Regions from separate parts of the Vibrio mangrovi genome, predicted to be linked through region 1. Evidence: predicted binding sites of a transcription regulator. Region 1 holds the regulator's gene; each other region holds the start of a gene.
What was found. Region 1 encodes MetJ, which represses methionine synthesis genes. Its sites were predicted from a motif close to TTAGACNTNTANANGTCTAA; they were not measured.
Positions count from the first base shown of each region.

Region 2: a site for MetJ is predicted at 4,239-4,258, ahead of metA (homoserine O-acetyltransferase MetA). Genes of this name have one in related genera too.
Region 3: a site for MetJ is predicted at 5,097-5,116, ahead of metH (methionine synthase). Genes of this name have one in related genera too.

Region 1 is NZ_AP024883.1:3,328,822-3,335,960, forward strand. It holds gene priA (primosomal protein N') at 1-285, opposite strand, end outside; gene rpmE (50S ribosomal protein L31) at 526-747, shown strand; gene OCU74_RS14855 (malic enzyme-like NAD(P)-binding protein) at 1,037-2,314, shown strand; gene OCU74_RS14860 (glutathione S-transferase family protein) at 2,385-3,035, opposite strand; gene metJ (met regulon transcriptional regulator MetJ) at 3,203-3,520, opposite strand; gene OCU74_RS14870 (O-succinylhomoserine (thiol)-lyase) at 3,791-4,957, shown strand; gene OCU74_RS14875 (bifunctional aspartate kinase/homoserine dehydrogenase II) at 4,957-7,139, shown strand, end outside.
Region 2 is NZ_AP024883.1:1,561,489-1,568,627, forward strand. It holds gene OCU74_RS07040 (MFS transporter) at 1-787, opposite strand, end outside; gene OCU74_RS07045 (LysR family transcriptional regulator) at 884-1,756, shown strand; gene OCU74_RS07050 (hypothetical protein) at 1,880-2,125, shown strand; gene pilW (type IV pilus biogenesis/stability protein PilW) at 2,501-3,145, opposite strand; gene metA (homoserine O-acetyltransferase MetA) at 3,272-4,213, opposite strand; gene OCU74_RS07065 (hypothetical protein) at 4,499-4,729, opposite strand; gene OCU74_RS07070 (chemotaxis protein) at 5,202-6,182, shown strand; gene OCU74_RS07075 (DUF2726 domain-containing protein) at 6,306-6,971, shown strand; gene OCU74_RS07080 (GGDEF domain-containing protein) at 6,996-7,139, opposite strand, start outside.
Region 3 is NZ_AP024883.1:472,235-479,373, reverse strand. It holds gene lysC (lysine-sensitive aspartokinase 3) at 1-1,288, shown strand, start outside; gene metH (methionine synthase) at 1,375-5,049, opposite strand; gene OCU74_RS02030 (cation:proton antiporter) at 5,241-6,521, shown strand.

The sequences.
Region 1 (7,139 bases):
ATCGCCCAGTGGATACTGATAGTACTGACTACACCAGGTGAACAACCGGAACAAATCCGGAGACCAGACCGGCTGTTCATCCAGGACTGCACGAATCGGTTTCAGCAATTCCGGACTCATTTCCGAACTATTGCCAAGCGCAGTCACAATCCCGACAAGCGTCTGCCGGCCAAAAGGTACAGATACCCGACCGCCAACAACGGGATGACAGTGCTTCGGTACCAAATAGTCAAACTGCTTATCTAACGGTACAGGTAAAGCCACTCGGGCAATGGATGGATGCATATCAATGGATATCAGACGTAAAAATCATGGCAACAGTCTAATCGAAGCGATAATGAAATTCGAGACACCGATAAGAATGGTGAAAATAACAGCAAAACTAGTTGATCCCCGCGCATGGATTCTTTAATATAGCGCGCCTTGATGATACGGAAGACTGTATCACGACCATTATTTTATTAACTACGTGTGGTGTCCGGCAAAGACCCGGATAGCGACACGGCCCGATTTTGAGGTTCTCCCATGAAAACTGGTATCCATCCGGAATACAAAGTAGTGAAAGCAACTTGCTCTTGTGGTAACGCTTTCGAATTCAAATCTACACTGGACAAAGACTCACTGCACCTGGACGTTTGTGACAAATGTCACCCATTCTACACAGGTAAACAGCGTATCGTTGATACCGGTGGTCGTGTTGATCGCTTCAACAAGCGTTTCGGCGCACTTGCCAGTGGTAAGAAATAAGCTCTCTTCCGTGAGAATTCTGAAAGGACGCCTGATGGCGTCCTTTTTGTTTCCCGCTCTTTTATTCTACGGGGAATAGATAATACCCGATGGATTTTCCTTTTATCCTTCTCCCTCCCAGAAGTACTGACCTTCAGAAAGCCGAGTTATATCAGCATAAACTCCTCCAACCTCTGTATAGTTATGCAATTTTTCAATACATAATACCAAGATCGCCTAGGCAGATGCCCAGACATCCATTAAAATGAAGTTTCTTTCCCTATAAACATTACAACGAGACTCTACCCTTATGTCTGAAGACAATCGCCAAGATTTAACTCCCGAAGAAGAACTGCGTCAAAAAGCGCTGAACTATCATGCAGTTCCAACTGCAGGGAAAATCGCAATTACACTAACGAAACCTGCTGATACTGCAGCTGATCTGGCTCTGGCCTATAGCCCGGGTGTCGCAGAACCAGTACGGGAAATTGCACAAAACGTAGATAATATTTACAAATACACGGCGAAAGGAAACACCGTAGCAGTAATCTCTAACGGAACAGCCATCCTCGGATTAGGAAATCTGGGGCCAATGGCATCAAAGCCGGTCATGGAAGGAAAAGCCCTGCTATTTAAACGATTTGCAGGCCTGGATTCATTTGATATTCAGGTAAAACACCGCACAATTGATGAATTCGTGGATACAGTCGCAAATATTGCCGATACCTTCGGCGGCATCAATCTGGAAGATATTAAAGCACCGGATTGTTTTGAAATCGAACGTCGTCTGATCGAGCGTTGTGACGTACCGGTATTCCATGATGACCAGCATGGAACAGCTATCGTAACTGCCGCAGGTATGCTCAATGCAATTGAGCTACAGGGAAAGGACCTGAAGGAATGTACGATCGTCTGTCTGGGTGCTGGGGCTGCCGCTGTTGCATGTATGGAACTTCTGATCAAATGCGGCGCAATGCGTGAAAAAATCTACATGCTCGATCGTAAAGGCGTGATTCATACCCGCCGGGACGATCTGAATGAATACAAACAGCTGTTTGCCAACAATACCGACAAGAGAACTCTGGAAGATGTGATTAAGGATGCCGATCTGTTCCTTGGCGTTTCTGGCCCCAACCTCCTGCCACCGGAAGCATTGGGTCTGATGGCAGAAAAACCAGTCGTATTTGCCTGTTCAAACCCGGATCCGGAAATTAAACCGGAGCTGGCCTATAAGGTTCGCAATGATTTGATCATGGGGACCGGGCGTTCGGATTATCCGAATCAGGTCAACAATGTTCTGTGTTTCCCATTTATTTTCCGCGGTGCTCTGGATATTCGGGCCAGTGAAATTAACGATGAAATGAAGATTGCCGCAGTAGAAGCTATTCGCCAGTTGGCAAAAGAAGAGGTTCCGGCTGAAGTGCTAAAAGCAGCCAGCGTTGATAGCCTGTCATTCGGACCGGAATACATCATTCCTAAGCCGATGGACCCACGGTTACTGCCTCGGGTAGCCAGAGCCGTCGCACAGGCAGCCGTAGATTCAGGTGTTGCCCGGATTCCAATGCCTGAAGGCTATATGGAAGATTGATAACATCATGTTCTGAATGAAAAAGAGGATACATCGTTGATGTATCCTCTTTGCTTTGTTTGACGGGGATTCAGGCAGGTATTTTTTGCATTGCTTGCTGATAGCTATCCAGTTGCGTGGCCTGTGCTATATAACGTCGAATATTCGGATATGGAGAAAGATCAGCCCGCGTATCCGCCATCAGCAATATTACAATCATCTGAAAATCTGCACCGCTGAGCTGTTCTCCGGCAAACCACATATGCTGACCGAGAAAATCATCGATATAGCGGAAGAAGGTTGTCAGACGGGGCTCAATTACCAGTTTATCCACCTTATCAAGAAAAGAACGAATCAAAGGCCGCAACAGGAATGGTACTTTTTCCCCCGATTTAATGAAAATCAGCCGCATCACCAGCCACATCATGAACGAACCTTCCGCTGCATGTAACCAGTAACGGTAATCAAGCAATGCCTGTCCCGACTCTGGTCTGAAACGTCGCTCATGGTCATAAGTATCAATCAGATATTCAATAATCGCACCCGATTCAGTGACCGTCTGCTCTCCATCGACAATTATCGGTGATTTACCCAAAGGATGAATCGCAGTCAGAGAGGACGGAGCGCCCCAGGTTTTCGGATCTCTGGCATAGTGAATCACTTCGTACTCAAGTTTGAGAGCCTCTAATAACCATATGACGCGCAATGCCCGGGACTGCTCAAGATAGTGAACATAAATCATCTCTGACCTTCTTTATTTCAGGTAAAAGTAACACTTGTCTTTCAGTGTTATTTTTAACGTAAGCGCGACCAGACTGATACTCACCTGGGCTTTAAGCGGCTTCATTCAGCCAACCAGTATTGGGAAATCAGTCTTGTCTGGTGTACCGAACAGGAAAAGCGCCAGCATTACTCGTCATAAGACTCAAATTCGATGCCCATCGCAGTCATTATCGCTTTCGCTTCTGTTGGTATGTCATCCGGACGATCTTTACGCAAATCTTCGTCCGTCGGCAGAGGCTGACCGGTATAGGCATGTAAAAATGCTTCACATAAGAGCTCACTGTTTGTTGCATGACGTAAATTATTAATCTGACGTCTTGTCCGTTCATCTGTCAAAACTTTAAGTACTTTCAACGGGATAGAAACCGTAATTTTCTTGACCTGCTCGTTTTTCTTACCATGCTCTGCATAAGGACTTATGTATTCACCATTCCAATCAGCCATTGCTTCCCCTTATTGCGCGGAATCGTCATTATTATGCCCAAACAACCTCAATATGCGGGATTCTGGGTCATTTGGATATATAAAAAAGTAGGCACTAATTTTAGCTTTATTTACTGCTATAAGCAAAGACATATAGACGTCTAGAAGTATTGACGTCCCACAAAATTATCAGTAAAGTGAGTAGCCATATTCAATCGGTTCTGATTGAGATTTTCAGCGACAGCCCCCACTAATTAATGACATCAGTATGTCAACAGGAAGGAATCAGATATGAGCGCTCGCAAACCTGCAACCATCGCCGTTCGAACAGGTATTGAGTCAGACACGCAGTACCATGCTGTTGTTCCCCCGATTTATCTCTCAACGAATTATGGATTTCCGGCATTCGGGGAAGTTCCTCAATATGATTATACCCGCTCCGGTAATCCGAATCGCGGACTTCTGGAACAGGCACTTTCTGAACTGGAAGGTGGTCAGGGAGCCGTTATCACCAATTGTGGAACATCAGCACTCAACTTATGGATTTCTGCGTTTATTGGGCCGGAAGATCTGATTATTGCGCCCAATGACTGTTATGGTGGCACTTATCGTCTATTTAATACCCGAGCCAACAAAGGTGATTTTCGCGTACTGTTTGTCGATCAGTGCGATGACGATGCCATGGCGGAAGCTCTGGCACAGCAGCCTAAACTCATTCTGTTGGAAACACCGTCCAACCCGCTTGTTCGGGTGGTCGATATTGAAAAAATCTGTCAGCAGGCGAAACAGGCTGGTGCATTGGTTGCCGTCGATAATACCTTTCTGACCCCGGTCTACCAGCAACCATTATCTCTTGGAGCAGACTTTGTCGTCCATTCAACGACCAAATATATCAATGGTCACTCCGATGTAATTGGTGGCGTGATTATCAGTAAAAGCAAAAAACATGCAGAAGATCTGGCCTGGTGGGCTAACTGTATCGGCGCTTCCGGTACACCATTCGATAGTTATATGACACTCAGAGGGCTTAGAACGCTGGGTGCAAGGATGCGGTGCCACGAAGAGAGTTCACAAAAAATTCTTGCTTATCTGCAATCTCATGAACTTATCGGAGCCATCTATCACCCGAGCCTGCCCTCACATCCGGGACACGAAATTGCGAAAAAACAGCAACGTGGATTCGGTTCAATGCTCAGTTTTGAATTTGCCGGCAGTTATGAAGAACTTCAGCAATTTGTCAGCCAACTCAAGCTATTTTCACTGGCGGAATCATTGGGTGGCGTAGAAAGTCTGATTTGCCACCCGGCAACAATGACACACCGGGCAATGGGCGAAGAGGCTCTGAAAAAAGCTGGCGTGTCCCTGCAACTGCTGCGTTTGTCTGTCGGTCTGGAAGATGCTGAAGATCTAATTGCAGATTTGGATCAGGCTCTGGCTCAGGTAAAGGAGACCCGTTGATGACAACCGTACGCCATCTCCATAAATTTGGAGGAAGTAGTCTGGCAGATCCGGCGTGTTATCGCCGCGTTGCTCAAATTCTGAAAGAGTATTCACAAAGTCATGATCTGGTTGTCGTCTCAGCCGCAGGCAAAACAACCAATCAGCTCATTGCTTTTACTGAACATCTCGCTGTTGCACCAGAACAGGCACAGGAGATTTTAAAACATGTTCAACAATTTCAGACCCAGTTAATTGACGAATTACTCGAAGGTGAAGCTGCTCAGGCACTGACAACGCGACTGACAAACGAACTCACACAACTGGCCGAATTGAGTGCACCTCTAACAGCGCCACAACAGGCATCAGTGCTGGCGCATGGTGAAATCTGGTCATCCCGTTTAATGGCAGCTTTGCTCAATCAACAGGGCTTGGTGGCAATTGCACAGGATGCCAGAGCATTTTTACGGGCTCAGCGGGAAACTCAGCCAGAAGTAGATCGGGCAAAATCCTACCCGTTACTGAAAGAAATTCTGGCTCAGCATGCTCACCAGAGAATTATTATTACGGGTTTTATCGCTCAGGACGATGCCGGAGAAACAGTACTGCTCGGGCGCAATGGTTCTGATTATTCGGCAACGATCATCGGCGCACTGGCAGAAGTTGAACGGGTCACGATCTGGAGCGATGTCGCCGGCGTCTATAGTGCCGATCCAAGAGTCGTCGCCGATGCTTGCCTGCTGCCGCTGCTCCGTCTGGACGAAGCCAGTGAACTTGCACGTCTTGCGGCTCCGGTTCTGCATAGCAGGACATTACAGCCAGTGGCACAGAGTGCCATTGATCTCCATCTGCGGTGCAGTTATGACCCCGAATCCGGCTCAACCCATATCGAACGGGTTCTGGCTTCAGGACGTGGAGCTAAAATTATCACCTCGCTGGATGAAGTCCTGTTGATTGAGCTTACTTTTGCACGCGGACACGATTTCCAGCGTATGCAAAATCAGGTTATCGAACAACTGAAACGGGCTCAGCTCACACCACTCGCCTACGACATACAAGACGATCAGTACCGTTTACAAGTGGCTTACACGGCTGAGATTGCTTCCGGAGCGCTGTCCTACTTACAGGATGCAGCAATTGAAGCAGAAATTCGTCTCAAAGAAGGTTATTCGCTGGTCGCGGCTGTCGGTGCAGGAGTAACGAATAATGCCAATCACTGTTTCGGATTTTACCAGCAACTCAAACAAGCTCCGATTGAGTTTATCTTTGAATCAGAATCAGAGCTGAGTCTGGTCGCCATTCTTCGCCAGACGGCGGTAGAAACCTTTGTGAACAAACTGCATACCCAGCTCTTTCAGGCACAAAAGCGTATCGCTCTCGCGCTCTGTGGCAAGGGCAATATCGGTTCCAGCTGGCTCAGACTGTTTGCCGAACAGAAAGCAGAACTGGAAAAGCGCCGGGGAATGAATTTTGAACTGGTTGCAATCGTCGATAGTCAAACCTACTGGTTTGATGATAAAGGGATTGATCCAGCCAGCGTCGAACAGCGTTTTCATGAAGAATCGATTCCGAATGACGGACAGGAATGGCTCCTGAATCTGGGAACAATCCGGGGTTATGATGATGTCATTGTTCTGGATGTGACGGCCAGTGCTGAACTTGCATCTCAGTATATCCAGATTGCCGAACAAGGAATGCATCTCATCTCAGCCAACAAAGTGGCTGGCTCTTCGAGTAGTGAGTACTACTATCAGGTCAAAGACTCTTTCTCAAAAATCAGTCGTCACTGGTTTTACAACGCGACCGTCGGTGCCGGTCTGCCGATAAACCACACTGTTCGGGATCTTCGGGAAAGTGGTGATGAGATCGTTGCTCTTTCCGGGATCTTCTCCGGAACACTGTCCTGGCTTTTTCAGCAATACGATGGCACTGTTCCGTTTAGTGAACTGGTTGATCTGGCCTGGCAACAAGGTTTAACAGAACCCGATCCGAGAAACGATCTGGATGGCTCCGATGTAATGAGAAAACTGGTCATTCTGGCACGTGAATCAGGACTGGATATTGAACCGGATCAGGTCACAGTTGAGTCTCTGGTGCCGGATGAGCTGAAGTCGCTTTCACTGGATGATTTTCTTGATCAGGGCGCACTACTCGATACACAGCTTGCTGAACGTCTGGCCAAAGCGCAGAGAGAAGACAAAGT
Region 2 (7,139 bases), 1.8 Mb from region 1:
TGCCACCCAGATAGCAGATGAAGATGAGAGAAGCAAGTCCGATAGGTACAGAGTACGGCTCGGCAACCAGACGAAACCCCATCACGGTGTACAGGTTCACAAACAGAGCAAAGTTAGCTCCGCCAAATAACATTGCCAGCCAGAGCTTACGATTACGCAGATGCATTAATACCGAGCGTTGATGCTGAAACAACTGTCCCCGGCGTGGCGTAAAGTTTTGCTGGGGCGGGAGACGGAAATAGACATAGATTGCACCGCATATACTCAGTACACTCACCACAATAACAGCCGTTTCCCAGTTAAACAGCCCGGTGAGATTCCCTCCGGCAATCCGGCCACATATTCCGCCCAGAGAATTTGCCGCAATATAGCTGCCGATAGCCGCCTGAAAAGCTTTGGGAGAAAATTCTTCAACCATATAAGCGACAGCAACCGAGGCAAAAGCAGCAATTGCAACTCCGGAAAGTGCCCGAGCTGCGACAAGTGTCCACCATACCGGATGAATCAGTAGCCCGATACCGATCAGCGGTAAAGTAAACAGACCTATCATCATGATCTTTCTGCGTCCGAATGATTCCGAACAGATGGCCCAGGGAACTAAAGTGACTGACAAAGCCAGAGTAGATGCAGCAAAGAGCCAGTTTACTTTAGTTCCGGACAGGTGATAAAGCTCAGCCATATGCGGCAGAATTGGCTGAAACAGATACAAATTACAAAAAACAATAAAGGCACCGAAAGCCAGTCCAAAAGAGACCCGGCGGTATTGAGGTGTATGTAATTCGATCATTCATCTGTCCTGCTGTTTATCCTGTGATCAAAGTAACATCAGCCACGTAATTAATAAAATATATTAAAAATATTATTGCTATATAATTTATATATAATGGAAATTCGTCAACTGAAGCATTTCACTGCGATTGTACAGACGGGAAGTTTTACCGCGGCAGCCCAATCCCTTCACATTGCACAATCGGCCTTAAGTATTTCAATTAAGAAATTTGAGCAGCAACTGGGTATTCGCCTCCTCAGAAGAGACGAACGTAAAGTAAGCATGACTGATGAAGGAAAAGTGCTATACGACTATGCACTGCGTATTCTTCAGCAGGTTGATGATGCCAATCTGGCCATGGATGAACTGCAAGGATTAGTGAAAGGTGAAGTCCGGCTGGGAACACCGAGTATGACCGGTTCTTATTTTTTCCCGGAGATTGTCATGGCTTTTAAAAGCCATTACCCCAATTTGAAAATGACTGTTGTTGAAGCCGGAGGACAGTCGATCAGAAAAATGTTGCTGGCCGGGGAATTAGATATCGGTGTCATTTTAAACCGGGACATTCCGGAAGGACTGAGTGTTGATCCGCTACTGACATCACAAATGGTTGCTGTTGTCGGGGAGCATCATGAATTAGCTGAATTGTCTCATATGACTCTGGAAACGTTTTTTCAGCATGAGCTGGTGACTTTTCAGCCGGGTTACTATCATCGTGAGTTCATCGAGAAAGCATGTCAGGAACACCATTTTCAGGCTCAGATTTCATTTGAAACGAATCTGCTACCAATGATTTTAAGGATTGTGAAAAGAGAATATGCAATCAGTTCTTTATTGAAGCTGGTCACAGATCATGAGCCGAGTGTGCGTGCGATTCCTTTTGAACCACCGGTTCCTGTCCACTTGGCGCTGGCCCGGCGCAATGACGGCTATCTGTCTTATGCCAATCAGGCTTTTATCGATTTTGTGAAGACTTACGTGTCCTGAGAACTCCGATCAGTTTGTAAAAGATTAAAACGTTAGGCAGAGCAACATGTATATGCTGAAAACATGTTAGGTTGAGTATAAAGAAGTTCGTTTCAGACTGAACTTGATGTCGGGGAGGTTGAAATGGATATTGAAATTTACCTGCCGTGCCAGCCTTACTGGATATGCCGGTCTCTGATGTATACATTCTATGTTGTTATGACTATCGCTGTTGTGTGGCTGATTGGTCTGGTGATCCGGGAATATGTTCGTATACGGCATCGTGCTGAGTATGTACAGAAACTCAGAAAGCTACATTATAAGGAAAGGCATCAATTGAAATCTGAGTATCCGATGAAACGTTTGAAACGGCCAATGCGGCGAAAATAATATTGTTATTGCCCTATATTCTCAAGGTTTAGTGCACTTCCGGTGAGTGATTTCTGCTGCCCTGAACTCTGCATCCTGAAGATAAGTTGAGTATAATGTATATAGGAGGCCGAGATGAATATTCATGTTTTTTATTACACGCCGTGTAAACCTGACTGGTTATGCGGACCGGCAATAATTGTGATAGGAATACTTCTCGCAATTGGGCTCGTTTTATTTATCCGGCTGGTTATCAGAGAATATTTACGGATTCACCGGACACAATATGTTTTAAAACGCAGAAGCCTTCATTACAAAGAGAGACATAAATTAAAACCTTATCATCCGATGCGCTGGCCAAGAAAACCCCGCGATTGATCCTTAGTATTTGCTGCTTTACGGATAGAGCTGCCGGTGAAATTTCCGGGACTGTGCTGTTTCACCAAAATATTGAATAAATCTATTTAAGTGTATTCTGGCGAGAGCGTACTGCTGCGCTTTTATTTCGGTCCGGATCAGATAAAACTGAGACTGGAATCGTTTTGGGTCATGATTCAGTGCCTGTAAAAAAAATTGCTGTGCCTGAAATGAGTCTCCGGATTTCAGTGAGCAGAGACCGGCATTTTCATAACTGGCCGCAATCTGAGGGTAATCCGGCCTTGAATAAACCCGGGCGAAGAATTGCTGCGCCTGCCTGACCTTTCCTTGCTTACATAAAAATGTGCCGTAATTATTGAGAATATCCGCGTGATTCGGATGATCATCTAATGCCTGTAAGTACTGCTTTCTGGCTTTGTCTGTTTCGCCGACCGTTTCGTAATAATAGGCCTGTGCAAGTTGCAGCCGGATGTAGTGTGGTGCAATTTCGGCTGCCTGTAATAAATTACTCAGTGCCTTCTGAGGTTCGTGACGCTGAAGATAGGCAATACCTAATGTAATTCTGGCATCCGCAACATTTTGGTTGTCAGAAGTATGTTGTGAGTTGAGGCTACACCCGGAAATATAATAGCCACATCCCAGCAGAATCAGTAAACGTTTCATATTCTCTCCATTTATCAGCGAATGATAGAGCGATAAAACGGAGATGGAATACAGTGATGTCTGTCTTGCGACTCAGATAAAAAAAGCAGTCTTTTATCTGACTGCTTTTGAGAAAATCAACATGGCCTAATCATCTTTCGTGAATTTATCTTCACTGAAATGTTCCAGATCGTACGGTGTTTGCTGGTAAACACAATAGTTGAGCCAGTTTGAAAACAACAGGTGGCCGTGGCTTCTCCAACTGGCAATCGGCGGATTGTCGGGATTATCATTCTGGTAATAATTCACAGGAACAGTAGGTTCCAATCCTTCCCCTAAATCGCGGATGTACTCGCCGTGTAACGTCATGGCATCATACTCAGGATGACCGGTGACGAAGACATGACGCTTATCCTGACTGGTTGCCAGATACATTCCGGCATCCTCAGAAGTGGCAAGGATATCCAGATCTGTATTTTCCTGAATAAAATCAACAGGGAAATCAGCATATCTGGAATGAGGAGCAAGGAAAGAATCATCAAAGCCCCGAATCAGCGGGTGAAAATCTTTCTGGAGCGAATGTGTATAAACTCCGGAGAGTTTCTCTTTGCGGGTCAGTTTCGGTAATCCGTAAAGAATATTGAGCCCAGCCTGAACTGCCCAGCATACATATAAGGTTGAAGTTACATGGTTTCTGGCCCACTGAATAATCGATTCCAGATGTTGCCAGTAGACGACATCTTCAAAAGCAACCAGTCCCAGAGGTGCGCCGGTTACGATGAGGCCATCAAAGTAGCGGTCTTTGACCATTTCGAATTGACGGTAGAACGTATTTAAATGTTCTTCGGGTGTATTGCGGCTAGGGCGGTTATCAATGCGTAAGAGTTCTACATCGACCTGGAGCGGACTATTGGAAAGTAATCGTAAAAACTGAGTTTCAGTCTCAATTTTTTTAGGCATCAGATTCAGGATAAGAACTTTTAGCGGTCTGATTTCTTGCGTCGAAGCACGAGATTCATGCATGACAAAGATGTTCTCATGCAGCAGAACATCGGTTGCAGGAAGTTGATCAGGAATCTTTATCGGCACAGCTTAACTCTCACAATAAATCTATCTGGACGTCTATACATCTAAACTTAACCGAATCGATCGCATATGTCGACAGAAAAAATCAAGAACCGTTGCTGATGAGTATTTTTTAGTGCTGTCATGTATAGAGTAGTGGCGTTGTGACACTTATATATTCATCAGTTTGATATGAACTGACTGTGGATATTAATTAAAAGAATAACCACAGATAAGCAGTTAAGCCTGAGTATTCAGCTTATCTGTGGATGTATACACGTGTGATGAGATGACAGACAACTGTTGGATTTACCTATGAAAGCTTGGACAGAAAAAATCCGCCCGCCATATAAGTTTATGTTTTCCTTTCATTGATAACAGTACGTCTTTGCCTTTCATTTGAGGAAATGCGAATAAAGGAGGCAATTCATCCACATCACTCGGTACCGCTTTGTATGCGCGGATACAAGTAAAGGTTGAATCTAAATTGTCTACCAGCATATCGTGAGATAAACAAATACCTAGCTCATCGCGTATCATTGTATGTTCCTTCTATCTATGTTTTCCCAAAGGTGTAACGCATACTTCCCGGATGATATTTTTATATGAAATAATTCCAGCATCCCTGCATAAAAAGTATACAACCTATTTGACAGGTCGATGGTTCGAGGCCTGAATTTCCTTGTGATCTTTGCCAAAAATTATTATGAAATTTCTAAAGTTGTTTTCGTGATAAACCCCTCTTGAATCTGCTGGTGGTCCGGGTAAATTAACCGAAAATAACGTCGTGAACTTAGCTGATGAATTTATTGTTATTTTTCTAAAATCCTGACAATATAAATTTTAGAACACCTTGTTATCGGTTCCGGACTCTGATGAAGATGATCTATGTTTGAGATGAACCCAGTGATTTTCGCTGAAACTGCATCTTGAGGCCATTTGGGTATACAATAACAATGTCAAAGTTGCTGTTTTTACAGCCCGGTTCAATTCAGAATAGAAGTAGAGCGGTATGAGTCATCCAACAAGTACGATCTTGACAGAAAGTGGAACAAATGAATTAGAAATCATTGAGTTTCATATAGAAAAACGGCTGCCTAACGGCGGAACCAAGACTTGTTACTACGGTATTAACGTCGCAAAAGTCCGGGAAGTAATTCAGGTTCCCGAAACCACGGATTATCCTAATGCTCAGCCGCATATGATCGGTGTGTTTTCTTCCCGGGATATTTTAACTCCTCTGGTCGATTTAGCCGGGTGGCTTGGTATACCCAAATCACCGGATGTCGAAAGTAAGTTTGTTATCGTGACAGACTTCAACCGGATGACCAATGGGTTCCTGATCGATAGTGTCAGCAGAATTCATCGTATTTCCTGGAATGATGTGGAGTCGCCAAGCCAGTTTCTTGAAGCCGGAGAGCAGGACTGTGTGGTTGCAGTCGTGCGGAAAGAAGGGCATCTGATTATGATTCTGGACTTTGAGAAAATCATTGCTGACATCAACCCTGAGCTGAGTATGGAAAAATATGATGTCAGAGTAGATAAAAGTATCGATCTGAATCAGAAGATGATTAGTAAGAGAAATGCGAAAACAGTCATGGTTGTTGATGATTCTGCATTCATTCGCAGCCTGATTCAGGATACGCTCAGTTCCGCCGGTTATAACGTGATTGCCTGTAAAGATGGCGGTGAAGCGTTTGAAAAACTGATGAATATTGAAAAATCAGCGGCAGAGGAAGGTGTTCAGGTTCGAGAGCTGATCGATGCGATTGTAACCGATGTTGAAATGCCTCGTATGGACGGTATGCATTTGGTGAAACGACTGAGAGACAACGCATCGTACGGTGATATTCCAATTGTCATGTTCTCTTCGCTGATGAGTGATGATAACCGTCATAAGGCATTATCACTGGGAGCCAATGATACCATCACCAAACCGGAAATCGGCAAACTGGTGACCATGATGGATCAATACATTTTCGAGTCTGCATAGTCAGACTGAAAGTGTTATCTGCGAAGTGATGGGTCTATTGATTGTTCTGTGTACACCGACATTTCTGTGTCGGTTGTATGAGTGAAACGTGCTGTAAGAAAATAACCGGAGTTTTTTATTACGATGCTGAACATCTTTCTTATTGTTGCATTGTTAGTCTTGTTCTTTATTTTTGCACAGCGCTATTTAATTAAAGAAGATGACAGTAAAGAATATGCCTATCGGCGGTTCGGACCATTACTTAATCCGGCGGAGAGCACGTTTTACCGTGCGTTAATTGATGCCGTAGGAGAGCAGGGCGTCGTATTTGCCAAAGTCAACATGGCACAGTTGCTGGTACCAACAGGCCTGAAGAAGAAAAAAGACCTTTTTATTGCCAGTAACCGAATCTCAAAATACTGTTTCCAGTTTGTGGTGTGTGATCCCAGAACATTTGAACCCCGGGCAGTCATTGAACTGGATAATGGTAAATCACTGAGTAAAGCTAAAATCGAACGGGAAAAGCTGCTGATGAGTGTCTGCCGGTCAGCGAATATTCCGTTGATTGGGACAACCATTAAATATAGTTATCAGGTGAGCCGGCTACGGCGATTGCTGGCGGCTCACATCGATTTGATTGAAGTCGATAAAGAAGTTCGTTTCTGTAAGAAATGTGGTAGTCCGATGGTGATTCGCGTCGCTACTCAGGGAGAATATAAAGGTCGGCGTTTTTTCACCTGTAGCCGTCAGCCTCATTGTAATTATACTGAGAATTATAATGTCGTTTATGAAGATGAGGAGGAAGATTAGTTTGGGAATCTGTGTGGCGCGGTGTTAAACCGATTCGTAATGTTCGACCTCTTCTTCGGTTGTTGACGTTTTAGCACCGGTTTGACAGATCCGTACCTGATTTTTACCGTTTTTCTTAGCCTTATAAAGCTCAATATCTGCCAGTTTCAGGATGTCCGAAAGGTTGTC
Region 3 (7,139 bases), 820 kb from region 1:
AGTCATCGAAAGTAATCCGGACACAAAGCTTGTTGTCAGCAGTGCCTGCTCTGGTGTCACCAATCTGCTGGTAGAACTGGCTAATGGGGTTCAGGATGCAGAAAGACGCACATCAATATTAGAGCAACTGGCTGATATTCACTTTTCAATCATTGAGCATCTGAAAGAGCAGGACTCAGTCAAAGAAGCTGTACAAATGATTCTTGACACAATCGGCAGTCTTGCAGATGCAGCATCTTTTCAATCAAGTAATAAGCTAACCGATCACTTGGTTGCCTGTGGAGAGTTAATCTCTACCCATATTCTGACTCAGGTTCTGAAAGACCGGGGAATGGATGCTGTCAGGTTTGACATCCGTGAAGTACTGCGTACTGATGATCACTATGGCCGGGCAGAACCACAGATTGAAATCACTGCAACACTGGCTAAAGAAAAACTGGCTCCTCTATGTCATAGCCACCTTGTCGTCACTCAGGGATTCATTGGCTCAGACGAGCAGGGTAACACCACAACCCTTGGTCGGGGTGGTAGTGATTATTCTGCCGCCCTGATTGCCGAAGCCGTTCAGGCATCCGGTCTGGAAATCTGGACCGATGTACCCGGAATATACACAACCGACCCGCGTATCGCCCCCAAAGCTGCACCGATACCTGAGATCAGCTTCAGCGAAGCTTCTGAGATGGCGAATTTTGGGGCTAAGATTCTTCATCCCTCAACACTACTTCCTGCACTTCGTCACGGCATCCCCGTATTCGTCGGTTCATCGAAAGAACCGGAAAAAGGTGGAACCTGGATTCGGAGACGAGTGGAGAATTCACCCTATTTCCGGGCGTTGGCATTAAGAGCCAACCAGACTATGGTGACCATTCGTAGCGCAAAAATGTTCCATGCCTATGGATTTCTGGCGAAGGTTTTTGAAATTTTGGCCAAGCATAAAATCTCTGTCGATTTGATTACAACTTCTGAAATTAGTGTCTCGATTACTCTGGATAAAACAGATACTTCAGGTGGTGCTCCGGAGCTTCCCGCAGCAGCCCGGGCAGAATTGGAAGAGCTGGCTCATATTGAAGTTGAACGGAACCTGAGTCTGGTTGCTCTGATTGGTAATCATATGGAAACGAAAGGTTATGCAAAAGAAGTATTCAGCACACTGGGAGACTACAACATGCGCATGATCTGTTATGGTGCCAGTGACCATAATCTGTGTTTTCTCGTTGATGCTGATGACGCGAAGAGTGTCATTCAGAAACTACATCAGGATCTCTTCGAACAACAAGACAAAGCATAAGAGCCGAGGGCCATATTGATTAAAGAGGTTGGCAATGCCAACCTCTTTTCTACATTCCGTTCTGGAAACAGCGAAATTAAAGGGCATTATTCCATATTCGGGGCAAGCCACTTTTCAGCTTCTTCTCTGCTCCAGCCTTTTCTCTCTGCATAACTCTGTACCTGATCTTCCTGAATACCGGCAACTGCAAAATAACGGGAATCAGGATGAGAGAAATACCAGCCTGAAACGGATGCCCCCGGCCACATAGCGTAGCTGCTTGTCAAAGACATCCCGATATTCTCTTCCACCTGAAGCATTTCCCATATAGCTGCTTTTTCCGTATGTTCCGGACAGGCAGGATAACCGGGAGCGGGTCTGATACCCTGATACTTTTCCCTAACCAGATCATCATTCGACAGATTCTCATCTGCAGAATAACCCCATATCTCTTTACGCACCTTCTCATGCAAGTATTCGGCAAAAGCTTCAGCTAGTCGATCTGCAACAGCCTGAATCATAATGGCATTATAATCATCACCTTTTGCTTTATATGCATCGGCCAACTCTCTTTCACCAATTCCGCCAGTCACTGCAAACGCACCAATCCAGTCTTTTTTCCCACTGGAACGCGGCGCAATATAATCGGAAAGACAGTAGTTATAACCTTTCGGCTTTTGAGTTTGCTGGCGCAAATGGTATAGCCTGTGGGCAACTTCCGTGCGAGATTCATCGGTATAAACTTCAATATCATCTCCGACACTGGCTGCCGGGAATAATGCGCAAATCCCCCGGGCTTTCATCAGACCTTCGCTTTCAACCCGATCCAGAAATGCATTCGCATCGTTAAACAGGCGACGAGCTTCTTCTCCGACTTCCTCATGATCCAGAATCGCCGGATACTTACCCATCAAAGACCACGTCATGAAAAATGGTGTCCAGTCAATGTATCGGCGAAGCGTTGCAACGTCAAAATCATCAAATACCTGAATACCACTTTTTAGCGGAGTAGGTGGTGTATAGCTGTTCCAGTCAATCGCAACACGATTTGCCCTCGCTTCTTCGAGAGTTATCGGCCGGGTTCTCGGGGTTTTACGGGCATGTTGATCCCGGGTCCGTTCATAGTCAAGATTCAGCTTCTCAACAAATCCGGGACGTAATTCATCAGATAGCAGAGAAGTACAGACTCCCACAGCCCGGGAGGCATTATTCACATAAACCACCGGCTGATGATAATTCTGTTCAATCTTTACTGCGGTATGAGCCTTAGATGTGGTTGCACCACCGATCAATAAGGGCAGTTCAAATCCCTGCCGTTCCATCTCTTTGGCAACATGAACCATTTCATCCAATGACGGTGTAATCAGTCCGGATAAACCGACAATATCGACCTGCTCTTCTTTCGCAACCTTCAGTATCTGTTCACAGGGAACCATGACACCAAGATCAATGATCTCGTAGTTATTACACTGAAGAACTACCCCGACAATGTTCTTACCGATATCGTGCACATCGCCTTTCACTGTCGCCAACAGGATTTTTCCATTGGAAGTGCCAGCTTGCTTCTCTGCATTTATATATGGCTCGAGGTAGGCAACCGCCTGCTTCATTACCCGGGCAGACTTCACCACCTGCGGAAGAAACATTTTTCCCTCACCGAACAGATCACCGACCACATTCATACCATCCATGAGCGGACCTTCGATCACCGCCAGAGGTTTTGAGGCTTGCTGTCTGGCTTCTTCAGTATCTTCGGTAATAAATTCCGTAATCCCTTTCACAAGTGCATGTTCCAGGCGTTTAGATACCGGCCAGGTTCGCCATTCCAGTGCTGATGCATCGTCCGCTTTACCGACAGCATTTTCACGATACTCTTCTGCGATCTCCAGCAGACGCTCTGTGCTATCATCTCGCCGGTTCAGAACAACATCTTCAACCGCATCTCTAAGCTTTTCAGGTACATTGTCGTAAATCTCGAGCTGTCCGGCATTTACGATCCCCATATCCATACCATTTTTAAAACAGTGATAGAGGAATACTGCGTGAATGGCTTCCCGGACATAATTGTTTCCCCGGAAAGAGAAAGAAACGTTCGAGACACCGCCAGATACCATGGCATAAGGCAGATCCCTTTTGATGTCACCGACAGCATTGATAAAATCAAGCGCATAGTTATTATGCTCATCGATCCCTGTTGCGACAGCAAAAATATTCGGGTCGAAAATAATATCTTCCGGAGGGAAACCGACTTCATCAACCAAGATACGATAAGCATTGGTACAAATTTCAATTTTCCGTTCACGGGTATCAGCCTGACCGACTTCATCAAATGCCATCACAACAACAGCAGCACCATAACGACGAATCAGCTTAGCCTGATGAACAAACTTTTCTTTTCCTTCTTTCATCGAGATTGAATTAACAATCCCTTTGCCCTGAATACATTTTAAGCCAGCTTCAATAACCTCCCATTTGGAAGAATCGACCATCACCGGGACTTTTGAAATCTCTGGTTCAGAAGCACATAAATTTAAGAAGCGCACCATACAAGCTTCAGCATCCAACATCCCTTCATCCATGTTGATATCGATGATCTGAGCACCATTTTCAACCTGTTGTCTGGCTACATCTAAAGCTTCATCGTAAAGCTCTTCTTTAATTAAACGCTTAAATCTGGCAGAACCGGTAACGTTTGTCCGTTCACCAACATTGACAAACAGTGTATCTTTCTCAATCTGTAATGGCTCCAGACCTGACAATCGGCACGCTACTGGAATCTCAGGTAAAGTACGCGGCTTTACACCCTCCACAGCCAAAGATATATGGCGGATATGTTCCGGAGTGGTTCCACAACATCCTCCAACCAGATTCAAAAAGCCAGCTCTTGCCCATTCGCTAATATGCTCAGCCATCTCTTCCGGGGATAGATCATATTCACCAAAAGCATTAGGAAGACCGGCATTGGGGTGAGCAGAGACAAAAGATTCAGATATTCGGGACAGCTCTTCGACATAAGGGCGCAGTTCATCCGGGCCAAGGGCACAATTCAAACCAAATGATAAAGGTTGAACATGCCGTAATGAGTTATAAAATGCTTCTGTCGTTTGGCCAGAAAGTGTTCGTCCGGAGGCATCAGTAATTGTCCCTGAGATCATAACAGGTAATGTAATATTTAATTCTTCAAACACACTCTCAACAGCAAAAGCACAGGCTTTCGCATTAAGCGTATCAAAGATTGTTTCAAGCATGATCAGATCGACACCACCTTTGATCAATGCCCGGGTCGAGTCAGAATAGGCAGCAACCAAAGTATCGAAAGTGACATTACGGAATCCCGGATCATTTACATCCGGAGAAATAGAGCATGTTCGGTTTGTCGGACCAAGAACCCCAGCGACATAACGAGGTCGATCCGGTGTTTTAACTGACCACTGATCCGCAACTTCTCTGGCTAATTTAGCAGCAGCAAAGTTAATCTCATTGCTTAGAGACTGCATATCATAATCGGCCATCGCGATGGAGGTTGCATTAAATGTGTTGGTCTCAAGAATATCAGCACCGGCTTCGAGATAAGCCGAATGAATTTCTTTGATTAAATCTGGTTGAGTCAATACAAGTAGATCGTTATTACCCTTCAAATCACTATGCCAGTCAGCAAAACGTTCTCCGCGATAGTCCTCTTCCTGTAATTTGTACCCCTGAATCATGGTACCCATACCACCATCAATCAACAGAATACGTTTCCGAAGCTGCTCTTCTATCTGATGTCTAACACTACTCACTTTAACGACCCATCCCTTTATTTTTGCTCCATCCTACCATACAACCATTAGAAATCTAGACGTCCATACGGATCTATATAGAACAATTTAGCACGAAAATGAATCTTCTCACTATAAGAAAAAATGATTGCTATTTACCCGGCATCAAAGGAAAATTTCAAACCTAGTTTTTCAGATGTGAAGAGAGAAGAATGTCGGTCTACCATACGCTATGTTTTCTTGCTGCCGCAGCGATGATTATTGCTTTTCTAAACAGTAAGATAAGCAGAATGCAGACAACTATCGCAATTACTGCAGGTTCAATGATGCTTTCTTTGCTTATCTTAATTGCAGGTCAAAACGACTGGTTTCACTTGACCCAAATTGCGACAACTACGATGAGTAGCATCAACTTTGAAAACTTCCTTCTAAAGGGAATTTTAGGGTTTCTTCTCTTTGCAGGCGGACTTGGGATCAAACTCCCGAACCTGAAAGATCAAAAATGGGAAATTGCGGTACTTGCTCTTGGTGCAACACTATTCTCCACTTTCTTTATCGGCTTCTCCTTATATGGCATCTGCCAGCTAATCGGTATTAACTTCGATCTGGTATACTGTCTGCTGTTCGGCGCACTGATCTCTCCTACCGACCCGATCGCCGTTCTTGCCATTGTGAAAAAACTGGATGCACCTAAAAGAATATCGACTCAGATCGAGGGGGAGTCACTGTTTAACGACGGTTTTGGCCTAGTTATCTTCGTAACAATATTTACAATCGCTTTTGGTTCTGAGCCACCGACAGTCGGAAGTGTATCTCTGCTGTTTATTCAGGAAGCTATTGGCGGGATAGTCTACGGACTAGCTCTGGGGATCGTATTTCATTATCTCATTAGCTCAACCGATGACCACTCAATGGAGTTATTACTTACCATTGGTGTTCCTACCGCAGGTTATGCATTCGCCGAAATTATTCATGTGTCAGGTCCATTGGCTATGGTCGTATCAGGAATCATGATTGGCAACTGGACCCGCTTTATTGGGTTTTCCAAAGAAAGTGAAGAGCATCTGGACCATTTCTGGGAACTGGTTGATGAGTTTCTCAACGGTGTCCTTTTCCTGTTGATCGGGATGTCAATGCTACTCTTCGAATTCCATGAAGAAGACTGGATCATGATGGCAATTGCAGTACCGCTGGTATTGGCAGGACGATATCTCAGTGTCTACGTGTCATATATCGGATTCAAACGTTATCGCCAATACAACAGATGGTCAGTGAGAATATTGACTTGGGGAGGACTTAGAGGCGGTTTAGCCCTAGCTATGGCACTCTCTATACCGTCAGGCTTCTTGGTTATCCCGGAAAAACTCATTGATGTGAAAGAAATTATTCTGGTAATGACCTATGCTGTAGTGGTTTTCTCAATTCTGGTTCAGGGCTCAACGATTACACCGATGATAGAAAAAGCCAAAAAAATTGAGGCCGGTACTGAGTAGTTCTATTCATTTGGCTATATTGTAGAAAGCGTATTGAGGCGGTGAGTCGTTATTCCCGTCTCAATGGCTATAACCTCACTCCATGGAAATCCCCCATCTAATAATCCAGATCTTCCTATTAAGATTTTTCAACAATCTCATGAAGCACAAAGCCATTCGATAATTCAAAATAGAAATGTAGATCACAGGCTATTCTGTGATCTCCGAATTGGATCGCTATTTGATCTTGAGGATATGTTGCGTTGATGGGAAATTATGTTTTCTGGTAAGTTAGGGCAAGTAAATTACCTTCACTACTTCTAATCTATATCCTTCCTCATTATTGCTATATTCTCTTTTCATACAAATATGCATCCTCGATATATTTATATATTTATATATTTATATATTTATATATTTATATATCTATACATCATTCGGGCTTAGGAGGCCGGAATAGATTCAGAATGGATAGGTTGGTCAGCGTGGAAACCGGTGTAAGCAGGCTGAAACCTTTGGGGCAAAACAACAGAAACCAGTCGCCAGAATGTAAAAAAGCCCCAGTCTTACAACTGAGGCTTCAATAAGTGGCGGAGCGGACGGGACTCCCTTTCCATTTAAAGGACAGCGCGCCCCCCG